DNA from 2 places in the Streptomyces sp. JLYT201 genome. Region 2 is predicted to be linked to the other one. Evidence: riboswitches for the same ligand, from Rfam matches in the RefSeq annotation. Region 2 holds a riboswitch; the other holds the start of a gene.
The links. Region 2 has a riboswitch for cobalamin ahead of AC5WAM_RS02055 ((2Fe-2S) ferredoxin domain-containing protein). Riboswitches for the same ligand answer to the same signal wherever they lie in the genome.
Positions count from the first base shown of each region.

Region 1 (5,740 bases), 640 kb from region 2:
GTGAGGTGGCCGGCCCGGCCCTCGGTGCGGATCAGGACGGGGTCGCCGGTCATCGCAGCGCCCCCGTGAGGCCGCGGGCCACGATCAGGCGCATGATCTCGTTGGTTCCTTCCAGGATGCGGTGCACGCGCAGGTCACGGACCAGCTTCTCGATGCCGTACTCCGTCAGATAGCCGTAGCCGCCGTGGAGTTGGAGGGCGCGGTCGGCGACGGAGTGGCCGGTGTCGGTGGCGAACCGCTTGGCCATGGCGCACAGCTGCGGCGCCTGCGGGTCGCCCTGGTCGAGGGCCTGCGCGGCCTGCCGGACCAGGGCGCGGGCCGCCGCCAGCTCGGTCGCCATGTCGGCGAGCTCGAAGCGCAGCGCCTGGGCGTCCAGCAGCGGGGCGCCGAAGGCCTCCCGGTCCGCGAGGTGGACGAGGCTGCGGTCGAGGGCGCTGCGGGCGCCGCCGAGGGAGCAGGCGGCGATGCCGAGGCGGCCGCCGTTCAGGGCGTTCATGGCGATGCGGAAGCCGTTGCCCGCGCCGCCGAGCAGCCGGTCGGCGGGGACGCGCACGCCGTCGAGGACGACCTGCCGGGTGGGCTGCGCGTTCCAGCCCATCTTCTTCTCGTTCGCGCCGAAGGACAGGCCCGGGTCGTCGCGTTCGACGACGAACGCGGACACGCCGTCGGGTCCGCCGCCGCCGGTGCGGGCCATCACCACGTACACGTGCGCGGCGCCCGCGCCGGAGATGAACTGTTTGACGCCGGTGAGGACGTACGCGTCCCCGTCGCGCTCGGCGCGGGTGCTCAGCGCCGCGGCGTCCGAACCGGCCCCCGGCTCGGTGAGGCAGTAGCTGCCGAGCCGGTCCATGGAGGTCAGCGGCCCCAGCCAGCGGGCGCGCTGGGCGCGGTCGCCGTAGTGGTCGATCATCCAGGCGACCATGTTGTGGATGGACAGATAGCCCGCGACGGAGGGGCAGCCGGAGGCGAGGGCCTCGAAGACGAGGACGCCGTCGGACCGGGTCAGGCCGGAGCCGCCCGCGGCCTCGTCGACGTAGACGCCGCCGAGCCCGAGGTCCGCGGCCTTGCGCAGCACGTCGACCGGGAAGTGCTTGTCCTGGTCCCAGGTGAGGGCGTGCGGGGCGAGGTGTTCCTCGGCGAAGTCGAGGGTGGTCTCGACGAGGGCGAGCTGGTCCTCGCCGAGCAGGGTGGTGGTCGTGACGGTCATCGGGGCGCTCACGCCATCGTCGGGATCGTGAAGCTCGCGCCTTCCTTCGCCCCGGAGGGCCAGCGCGAGGTGACGGTCTTGGTGCGGGTGTAGAAGCGGATGGCGTCGGGGCCGTGCTGGTTGAGGTCGCCGAATCCGGAGCGCTTCCAGCCGCCGAAGGTGTGGTAGGCGACGGGGACCGGGATGGGGACGTTGACGCCGACCATGCCGGTGTCCACGCGCCGGGTGAAGTCGCGGGCGGTGTCGCCGTCGCGGGTGAAGAGCGCGACGCCGTTGCCGTAGGGGTGCTCGGTGGGCAGCCGCAGCGCCTCTTCGTAGTCGGCGGCCCGTACGACGGACAGGACGGGGCCGAAGATCTCCTCCTGGTAGATCCTCATGTCCGGGGTGACGCGGTCGAAGAGCGAGGCGCCCGCGAAGAAGCCGCCCTCGTGGCCGGGCAGGGTGACGTCACGGCCGTCGACGACGAGTTCGGCGCCCTCCTCGACGCCGAGGTCGACGTAGGCGCGGACGCGCTCGACGGCGTCGCGGCCGACCAGCGGCCCGAAGTCGGCCTCGGGGTCGTCGGAGCGGCCGATGCGCAGCGAACCGACGCGCTCCTTGAGGCGGGCCACCAGGGCGTCGGCGGTGGCCTCGCCGACCGGGACGGCCACGGAGATCGCCATGCAGCGCTCGCCCGCGGAGCCGTAGCCCGCGCCGATCAGCGCGTCGACGGCCCTGTCGAGGTCCGCGTCCGGCATCACGATCATGTGGTTCTTGGCGCCGCCGAAGCACTGGGCGCGCTTGCCGTGCGCGGCGGCGGTGGCGTACACGTGCGCGGCGATCGGCGTGGAGCCGACGAAGCCGAGCGCCTTGACGCGCGGGTCCTCCAGGAGCGTGTCGACGGCCTCCTTGCCGCCGTTGACGACGTTCAGGACGCCCGGCGGCAGGCCCGCTTCGAGGAACAGCTCGGCCAGACGCAGCGGGACGGAGGGGGCGCGCTCGGAGGGCTTGAGGACGAAGGCGTTGCCGCAGGCGAGCGCGGGCGCGGCCTTCCAGAGCGGAATCATCGCGGGGAAGTTGAAGGGCGTGATCCCGGCGACGACGCCGAGGGGGCGGCGCAGCGAGTGCACGTCGATGCCGGTTCCGGCGTTGTCGGTGAACTCGCCCTTGAGCAGGTGCGGGATGCCCGCGGCGAACTCCACGACCTCCAGACCGCGCTGGAGGTCGCCGTGCGCGTCGGCGACGGTCTTGCCGTGCTCGGACGACAACAGGTGCGCGAGGGCGTCGCGTTCGTCCTCGACGAGCTGGAGGAACCGCAGCAGGACGCGGGCGCGGCGCTGCGGGTTCCACTCGCCCCAGGCGGGCTGCGCCTTCGCGGCGTTCGCGATCGCCGCCTCGGTGTCCGCGCGGTGCGCGAGCGGTACGCGTGCCTGGACGTCACCGGTGTTGGGGTCGTACACGTCGGCGTGCGTTCCCGATGTTCCCGGGGTGTGCTCGCCGCCGATGAAATGGGTCAGTTCACGGACCATGGGGACCTGCTTCTCTCGTCAGGTGCGGTCCGGGGATGGCAGGGCTGGGCCGCGCGCCGCCACAGGGCACGCCGAACAGCCGTCAGGCAGCGGGGATCACCGCTCGCAGGTCCGGATCTCCAGGGTCGCGGGTGCGCACCGGGGCCATGCGTGTCTGCTCCATCCTCGTGGACAACACGGAACACCCCGCGGCCGGTATCCTGACTCCCGGATCAGCGCGCGCTCCCCCGCCTTCCCGACGGACTTCTCCGTCAGTGGCGTCGATCCTCCACGGGAACGCGCTCCCCGGTCACAGTGGCGGGACCGTGCCGGATTCACACCGGCTTCCCTGCACCGCGGGCCTTGGTCACGACGATATACTTGGACGTCCTAGTAAGTCCACGGAGGCCAACCCCTACCGCACCCCTGACACCCCCGAAGGGGCACGGGGAGCCGCGCGACCAGCCACGACGGACCTCAGGTGAACGGCCGTCGTGGCTGCTCGCGCCGCGCTCAGGCGCCGAGTTCCTCGCGTACGACTCCGGGGAGTCCGGCCACCGCGGCCGCGAGCGCGTCCCGGTCCGTCCCGGCGCCCTGCGCCACCTCGTCCGAGCCGCCGCCGCGGCCGCCGAGCAGCCGCTTGACCAGGGCGGACGCGGACAGGCCCGCCGACCGTGCCGCCTCGTTCACCGCCACGGCGAGCACCGGCCTGTCGCCGGAGAGGGTCACGGCGGCCACGCCCGGCCGCTCGGGGCGCAGCCGTCCGCGCACTTCGAGGGCCAGGGCCCGCGCGGCGCCCGCGTCGCCCTCGGCCGTCGCGGTGGCCACGTACGCGCCGCCCACCTCGACGGCCCGCCCGGCGAGCTCGGCGGCGCGCGCGGCACGGGCCGCCTGCCGCAGGCGTTCGTTCTCCCGGTCGGCGGCCTTGAGCCGGGCGAGCAACGCGGCGACGCGGTCGGGGAGTTCGGCGCGCGGCGCCTGGAGCTGCTCGGCGATGCCGGCGAGGAGGTCGCGCTCGCGCGCGAGGTAGCCGAAGCCCTCGATGCCGACCGCGGCCTCCAGGCGCCGCATGCCCGCGCCCACCGACGACTCGGCGGTCAGCGCGATGACGCCGATCTGCGCGGCGTGCTCGACGTGGGTGCCGCCGCACAGCTCGCGCGACCAGGCGCCGCCGATCTCGACCACCCGGACCCGCTCGCCGTACGTCTCGTCGAACAGCGCGAGCGCGCCGAGCTCCTTGGCCTCGGGCAGCGTCATCCAGCGCACGCCGACGGGCAGGTCGCGGCGGAGGGCGCGGTTGGCGGCCTCCTCGACCTCGCTGCGGACGGTGGCGGAGAGGCCGCCGCGCCAGGGGAAGTCGAGGCGCAGCTGGCCCGGGCGGTTGTAGGAGCCGGACTGCAGGGCGGTCGGGCCGAGGATCTCGCGCAGGGCGGCGTGCAGCACGTGGGTGCCCGAGTGGGCCTGGCGCGCGCCGAGGCGCCACTCGGGGTCGACGGCCGCGTGCACGGCGTCGCCGACGGCCACCTCCCCTGCCGCGACGCGGATCTGATGGGCCACCAGGCCGGGCAGCGGCCGCTGCACGTCGAGCACCTCGGCCTCCAGCGAGGCCCCGGTGAGCCGTCCGGCGTCGCTGTCCTGGCCACCGGACTCGGCGTAGAACGGGGTGCGGTCGAGGACGGCGGTGACGATCTCGCCGTCCCGGGCGACCGGTACGGGACCCGCGGGGCCCAGCAGCGCGAGGACGCGGGAGTCCGTCGCCAGGGTGTCCCAGGCGCGCCAGTCGGTGGGCCCGTGCGCGTCGAGGACGGCGCGCAGGGCCGAAGTGTCGGGGGCGGAGCCGGACTTGCGGGCGCGGGCGTCGGCGCGGGCCCGCTCGCGCTGCTCGCGCATGAGCGCCGTGAAGCCGTCGCGGTCGACCTCGACGCCCTGTTCGGCGGCCATTTCCAGGGTGAGGTCGATGGGGAAGCCGTAGGTGTCGTGCAGCAGGAAGGCCTGGGCGCCGGGCAGGTGGCGCCCGCCGTCGGCCTTGACCCGGGTGACCGCGGTGTCCAGGACGGTGGTGCCCTGCTTGAGGGTGGCGCGGAAGGCGTCCTCCTCGCCCTGGGCCTGGTCGGCGATGCGCGCGAAGGCGTCGGCGACCTCCGGGTAGCTCGGCGCCATCCGGTCGCGGGCGACGGCGAGCAGGTCCGCGAGCGCCGGGTCGCCGTACCCGAGCTGGCGCAGGGAGCGCACGGCGCGGCGCAGGATGCGGCGCAGCACGTAGCCGCGGCCCTCGTTGCCGGGCGCGGTGTTGTCGGCGAGCAGCATCAGGGCGGTGCGGACGTGGTCGGCGACGACGCGCAGACGGACGTCGGCGGTGGCGTCGGCGCCGTAGCGGACCCCGGCGAGCTCGGCGGCGCGGTCGAGGACGGGCCGGGTCTCGTCGGTCTCGTACAGGTTGTCGACGCCCTGGAGGAGGGTGGCCATGCGCTCCAGGCCCATGCCGGTGTCGATGTTACGGCGGGGCAGTTCGCCGAGGATCGGGAAGCCGGTCTTGCCGGTGCCCTCGCCGCGTTCGTACTGCATGAAGACGAGGTTCCAGAACTCCATGTACCGGTCCTCGTCGACGGCGGGGCCGCCCGCGCGGCCGAGGGCGGGGCCCCGGTCGTAGAACAGCTCCGAGGACGGTCCGCACGGGCCGGGCACGCCCATGTGCCAGAAGTTGTCCTCGTCGCCGCGCGCCACGATCCGCTCGTCGGGCAGCTCCGCGAGCCGCCGCCACAGGGCGCGCGCCTCGGTGTCGGAGTGGTGCACGGTGACCCAGATCCGGGCCGGGTCGAGGCCGTAGCCGCCGTCGGCGACGGGGCGGGTGCTCAGCTCCCAGGCGTAGGCGATGGCCTCCTCCTTGAAGTAGTCGCCGAAGGAGAAGTTGCCGTTCATCTGGAAGAACGAGCCGTGCCGGGTGGTCTTGCCCACCTCCTCGATGTCGAGGGTGCGCACGCACTTCTGCACGCTGGTGGCGCGCGGCCACGGCGGTGCCACCTCGCCGGTCAGATACGGCTTGAAC
Region 1 is NZ_CM182551.1:1,145,598-1,151,337, forward strand. It holds gene AC5WAM_RS04925 (enoyl-CoA hydratase/isomerase family protein) at 1-53, opposite strand, end outside; gene AC5WAM_RS04930 (acyl-CoA dehydrogenase family protein) at 50-1,207, opposite strand; gene AC5WAM_RS04935 (CoA-acylating methylmalonate-semialdehyde dehydrogenase) at 1,216-2,715, opposite strand; cobalamin riboswitch at 2,889-3,068, opposite strand; gene alaS (alanine--tRNA ligase) at 3,208-5,740, opposite strand, start outside.
Region 1: it holds a riboswitch for cobalamin, as region 2 does, so the genes downstream of both, AC5WAM_RS04935 (CoA-acylating methylmalonate-semialdehyde dehydrogenase) here and AC5WAM_RS02055 ((2Fe-2S) ferredoxin domain-containing protein) in region 2, are expected to answer to the same signal.

Region 2 (5,740 bases):
GCGTCACCTACCGCACCGGCGACCACCTGGCCGTCCTGCCGCAGAACCCCGACGCGCTCGTCCAGCGGGTCACCGCCCGCTTCGGCCTCGACCCGGAGCGTACCGTGCGGCTGAGCGCCCGCCGCCGCGCCCGCAACACCCTGCCCGTCGACCGGCCGCTGACCCTGCGCCGGCTGCTCACCGACTTCGTGGAGCTCCAGACCCCGGCCACGCCCGAGCAGGTCGCCGTCCTCGCCGAGCACACCGCCTGCCCGCCCGAGCGCCGCCCCCTGGCCGAACTCGCCGGACTCGACGCCGACGCCTTCCGCGAGCGGGTCACCGCCACCGGGCTCAGCGTCCTGGACCTGCTGGAGCGCTACCGCGCCTGCGAGCTGCCCTTCGAGCGCTTCCTGGAGCTCCTCCCCGTGCTGCGCCCGCGCCACTACTCCATCTCGTCCTCCGCGCAGGCCGCGCCCGGCGAGATCGACCTGATGGTGTCGCTGCTCGCCGCGCCCCACCGCGCGGGCGAGGGCACCTTCCAGGGCGTCGGCTCGCACTACGTCCAGACCGTGCGGGCCGGGGACACCGTCCGGGCCAGGGTGCTCCCGTGCGGCGAGTCCTTCCGGCTGCCGGAGGACGACGCGGTCCCGGTCATCCTGGTCAGCGCGGGCACCGGCCTCGCGCCGTTCCGCGGAGCCGTGCTCGACCGCCTGCACACCGGGTCCACCGGCACGCTGCTGTGCTACTTCGGCTGCGACCACCCCGAGGTCGACTACCTGCACCGCGAGGAGTTCGAGACGGCCGAGGCGGTCGGCGCCGTCAGCATGCGGCCCGTCTTCTCCCAGGCTCCCGAGGACGGCGCCCGCTACGTCCAGGACCGCATCGCCCGGGAGAGCGCCGAGGTCTGGGACGTGCTGACGGCGGGCGGCCGGGTCTACGTCTGCGGCGACGGCCGCCGGATGGCCCCCGCCGTGCGGGAGGCGTTCATGGCCGTCCACCGCGAGCACACCGGCGCGTCCGACGCCGAGGCCGCCGCCTGGCTCACCGGGCTCACCGAGTCCGGCCGCTACGTCGAGGACGTCTGGACCGGCTGAGCCCGCCGCCCCACCTGCCGCACCCGCCCCGCTCCGTGGTCACGCACGCCCACCCGGCGCACCCGTGACCACCGGGCCGCACCCCTTCATCCCGCACCTCCGACCGATGGGAACCCCATGGCTGTCGCACCCCCGACCACCCGCCGAGCACCTGTGGCCGACCGCACCCCGCGGGGGCGTCGGTGAAGGCGCGCGGGACGGCCGCCCTGACCCTCGGCGTCGCCGTCGCCCTGATCGCCGGAGCCACCCTGGGCAACGGCGGGGCGAATCTGATGCCCCTGTTCGTCGATGACTTCTCCTCGCGGTTCGCGCTCGGGGACTCCGGCGCGGGACTCGTCGGCGCCACCCAGCTCATGGCCACCGCGCTCGTCACCCTGCGCCTCGCCGCGCGGGCCGCGCGCCCCGGCCGCGTCCGCATGGCTCGCACCGGTCTCGCCGTCGGCCTCGCGGGCTTCGTCGGGGCGACCGCCGCGAGCGACCTGCCGACGCTGATCCTGGCCAATCTCGTCATCGGCGGCGGGCTCGGCGCGGTCTACGCCGCGGCCACGGCGGCGATCGCCGCCACCGACGACGCCGACAAGGCGTCCGCGGCCACCATCGCGGGCACGGTGGCCGTGACCGCCCTGCTGATCATGGCGGTGCCCGCGGCCAACCACAGCGTGGGGGAGGGCACCGGCTTCCTGGTCATGGCGCTGTGCTGCCTGCTCGCCTGGCCCCTGGTGGGCGGCCTTCCCGACGGGCCGACCACGAGCGGGACCGCGCAGCCCGGGGCGGCCCCGGCGGCGCCCGCCCCGGCCGCCACGCCGAACGACGCGGCCACCCCCTCATGGGTCCTGCTGGGCGGGATCGCGCTGCTGTGGGCCGTCACCCAGGGGGCCTGGGCGTACGCCTCGGTCTTCGGCCGCGAACACACCGGCATGTCGCCCTCGGCCGTGTCGGTGGTCCTCGCCGTCTCCGGTGTCGTGGCCCTCGTCGGCGCCGTGCTCGGCCCCGCCGCCGCCCGCCGCTTCGGCCGCACGCGGTCCCTGGCCGCCTTCATCACGGCACAGGCCCTGTCGATGGCCGCCCTGGTGCTCACCCACGACCCGGTGCTGTTCATCGTCGCGGCCGTCCTGTGGCAGGCCTGCCAACTGGCCGTCCTGGTACAGACCCTCGCGGCCGCCGCGCTCCTCGACCCGAGCGGACGCCTGGTGGCCTCCCTCAGCGGAGCGAGCGCGCTGGGCACCGGCATCGGGCCGCTGGCCGTCGGCGCCGTCCTCGACACGGCGGGCGCCGGAGTGCTCGGCGTCCTGCTGGCCCTCGGCACCTTCGTCGCGTCCCTGCCCCCGTTGCGGATGACGGTCGCCAGCGCCACGGCCGACCGCGCACGGCAGGCGGAACCGGAGACCGAGGCCGAGCCCGCTCCCGCGGCCACGTCGGGCTGAACACCCGTCAGGCCCCGGGCCGGGCACGCCCCCACGGACCGTCGCACGGGCGTCGCGCGCGCTCTTCTCCGGGCTCGCGCGGAACCGTACGATCCAGTGGCCGCTCCGCGTACGCCGCCCCGCACGGCGCCCGCGTACGCCGTGCACGGCGCACACCGCGTGCGGCGCACGGTGCGCACAGCACACGCCCGCGCCACGCCCGTCCCCGCACACGCTCCACGCTCGCTCCCTCGTCGACCCAGCCAGAGGTGACCCGTGGACAGCCAACCCCCTCCCTTCCGCCTCGACGCGAGCGCCGGTGACCTCCACGGCGAGAACCGGAGGCTCCGCGCGATCGGCCCCGCCGTGCGCGTGCGGCTCCCCGGTGGACTGCCCGCCTGGGTCCTCACCCGCCACCAACTCCTCCAGGAACTCCTGGCGGACCCCCGTACGGCAAAGGACCCGGCGCACTGGTCCGCGTTGCGGGCGGGGGAGGTGCCGGAGGGCTGGCCGCTGATCGGCATGGTCACCAACCGCGGCATGACCACCGCCGACGGAGAGGAACACCGCCGGCTGCGCGACCTCGTCGCGCAGGCCTTCACCGCGCGGCGCGTCACCGCGATGCGGCCCCGCGTCGAGGCGATCACCCAGAGCCTCCTCGACGCCCTCGCCGAGGGCGGCACCGATCCCGTGGACCTGCGCCGCCACTTCGCCTATCCGCTGCCCATGGCGGTGATCGGCGACCTCCTCGGCGTGCCCGACGAGCGCTTCGACGACTTCCGGAACCTCTCCGCGAGCCTGACCAGCAGCGTCACCCCGCCCGAAGAGACCCTCGCCACCCAACAACGCCTGCACGCACTCCTCGCCGACCTCGTCGCCGACCGGCGGAAGCGGTCGGGGGAGGACCTGACCAGCCATCTGATCGCCGCGCGCGACGACGGCGACCGGCTCTCGGAGCCGGAGCTGATCGGCACCCTGACCCTGGTCCTCGTCGCGGGCCACGGCACCACCCTCAACCTGATCACCAACGCGACGGCGGCGCTGCTCACCCACCCCGAGCAGCGCGCCGCCGTCACCACCGGGCAACGGCCGTGGGACGCCGTGGTGGAGGAGACCCTGCGGTGGGACCCGCCCGTCGCGCACTTCCCGCTGCGCTACGCCCTCGACGACATCCCCGTCGGAAACGTGGTGATCCCGCGCGGCGAGGCCATCCTCGCCTCGTACGCGGCCGCGGGCCGGGACCCCGACCGATTCGGCCCCGACGCCGAGGAGTTCGATATCGCCCGGCCCCGTCCGAAGCACCTCTCCTTCGGCCACGGCCCGCACTACTGCCTGGGCGCGGGCCTGGCCCGTCTGGAGGCGGGCATCGCGCTGCCGGGCCTGTTCGGGCGGTTCCCGGACATGGAGCTCGCCGTGCCGCGCGCGGAGTTGGTGCCGTTGCCGTCCTTCGTCAGCAACAGCGTCCAGGCCCTGCCGGTGACCCTGTACGGCGGCTGACGAGGTCCCGGAGCGGGACCCCCGGGCAGCTGAGGGCAGTCGGATGGAATGATGACGGACGACAAGGCGACGGCGGTCCGAGGAAGCCGGTGTGAATCCGGCGCGGTCCCGCCACTGTGATCGGCGAGCGCGTCCCGACCGGCCACCGCCCCGCAGGGGGTGGGAAAGCCGGGACGAGCGGCGACCCGAGAGCCAGGAGACTCACGCGGTCGCCTCCTCCGCACAACACCGGGGCGGATCTCCCCGGAGAGAGGCAGGACGCGGCATGCCCGCAAGACCGGCCCGGAAGTCGTCCGGCACCGCAGGAAGTCATGACACGGCCACAGGACCGGCGCCCTGCCGGGTCGTCGTCTGCCGAGACTGCTGCTGCGGCAGTCCGAAGGTGACCGGCGTCGACCACGCCGCACAGACCGCGCGCCTGCGGGCCGAGGCACCCGTACGCGTCTCCGCCTGCCTGGACGTGTGCGACCAGGCCAACGTCATCGTGGTCCAGCCCTCTGCCGAGGGCCGGGCGGCCGGTGCCCGGCCGGTGTGGCTCGGCCTGGTCAACGACGCGGACGCGACCGAGGACATCGTCGCCTGGGTCCGCGCCGGGGGCCCCGGCGTCGCTCCGCGGCCGGAGATCCTCGACCTGTACGCCTTCACCCCGCCGCGACGCCGCGCGGTGTCCTGAACCACCGCGCCGGGGCGGCGCGCCCGGGTCAGGGCAGCGGGCGCGCCTCGCCCGCGGTCACCGCCGCCCCGGCGCCCACCCCGTGCAGGACGTGGGCCAGCACCTCCGCCCCGCGGACCACGCGCGGCCCCGGCCGGTTGAAGTACGCGGGCCCGTCCAGGACCCAGACGCGCCCCGACCGGACGGCGAGCAGTTTCGACCAGCCGGGCAGCCGGGTGAGCAGGCCCGTCTCGCGCAGCGTCCGCTCGGGCGGAAAGCCGCAGGGCAGCACGAGCAGCACGTCGGGCCGGGCCGCGCGCACCGCGTCCCACGTCATGGGCCCGGTGTGCTCGCCGGGCCCGGCGAGGAGCGGCTCGCCCCCGGCGGCGGCGATCTGCTCGGGCACCCAGTGCCCGGCCGGCCACAGCGGATCCAGCCACTCGATCGCGACCACCCGGGGCCGCGCACGCCCCGCGGTCAGGGCGCGCACCCGGTCGAGGCGGGCGCGCAGCTCGTCCCGGCGCGACGCGGCGCGCCCCCGCACCCCGAGCACGGCCCCGACCGTGACCAGACAGTCCAGCACGTCGTCGAGGGTGCGCGGCTCCAGGCTCAGGACGCGGGTGTCCGCGTCCAGGAGCCGCACGGTGCGGCTGACCCGCTCGTACGAGACCGCGCAGACGTCGCACAGGTCCTGGGTGAGGACCACATCGGGGCGCAGGGCCGCGAGCGCCTCGGTGTCGAGGGAGTACAGCGAGGACCCGGAGTGCGCCGACCCGCCCACCGCGTCGGAGATCTCACGGCTGCTCAAGGCGTCCTGGTCCAGATCGGCACCGGTCACCACGGGGACGGCCGCCGCCTCCCGGGGCGGCCAGTCGCACTCGTGGGTGCGCCCGACGAGCCCCTCCAGCAGGCCGAGTTCGGCGACGACGTCGGTGGCGGCGGGGAGCAGGGACACGATGCGCATGTGCCGACCCTACGGCGTGCGCCGCCGCCCGCGCCCGCCACCGGTGTGCCCGAGCCGACACCTCCAGACGGTGGTGCTCGCCGCTCCCGGAGCTGATACTTCGCCCGGCACACGACCCGACGACGGAGGAGAACCGATGACGTTGAAGGTG
Region 2 is NZ_CM182551.1:509,826-515,565, reverse strand. It holds gene AC5WAM_RS02070 (bifunctional cytochrome P450/NADPH--P450 reductase) at 1-1,073, shown strand, start outside; gene AC5WAM_RS02065 (MFS transporter) at 1,256-2,497, shown strand; gene AC5WAM_RS02060 (cytochrome P450 family protein) at 2,753-3,973, shown strand; cobalamin riboswitch at 4,054-4,175, shown strand; gene AC5WAM_RS02055 ((2Fe-2S) ferredoxin domain-containing protein) at 4,239-4,646, shown strand; gene AC5WAM_RS02050 (cobalamin-binding protein) at 4,675-5,589, opposite strand; gene AC5WAM_RS02045 (SMP-30/gluconolactonase/LRE family protein) at 5,726-5,740, shown strand, end outside.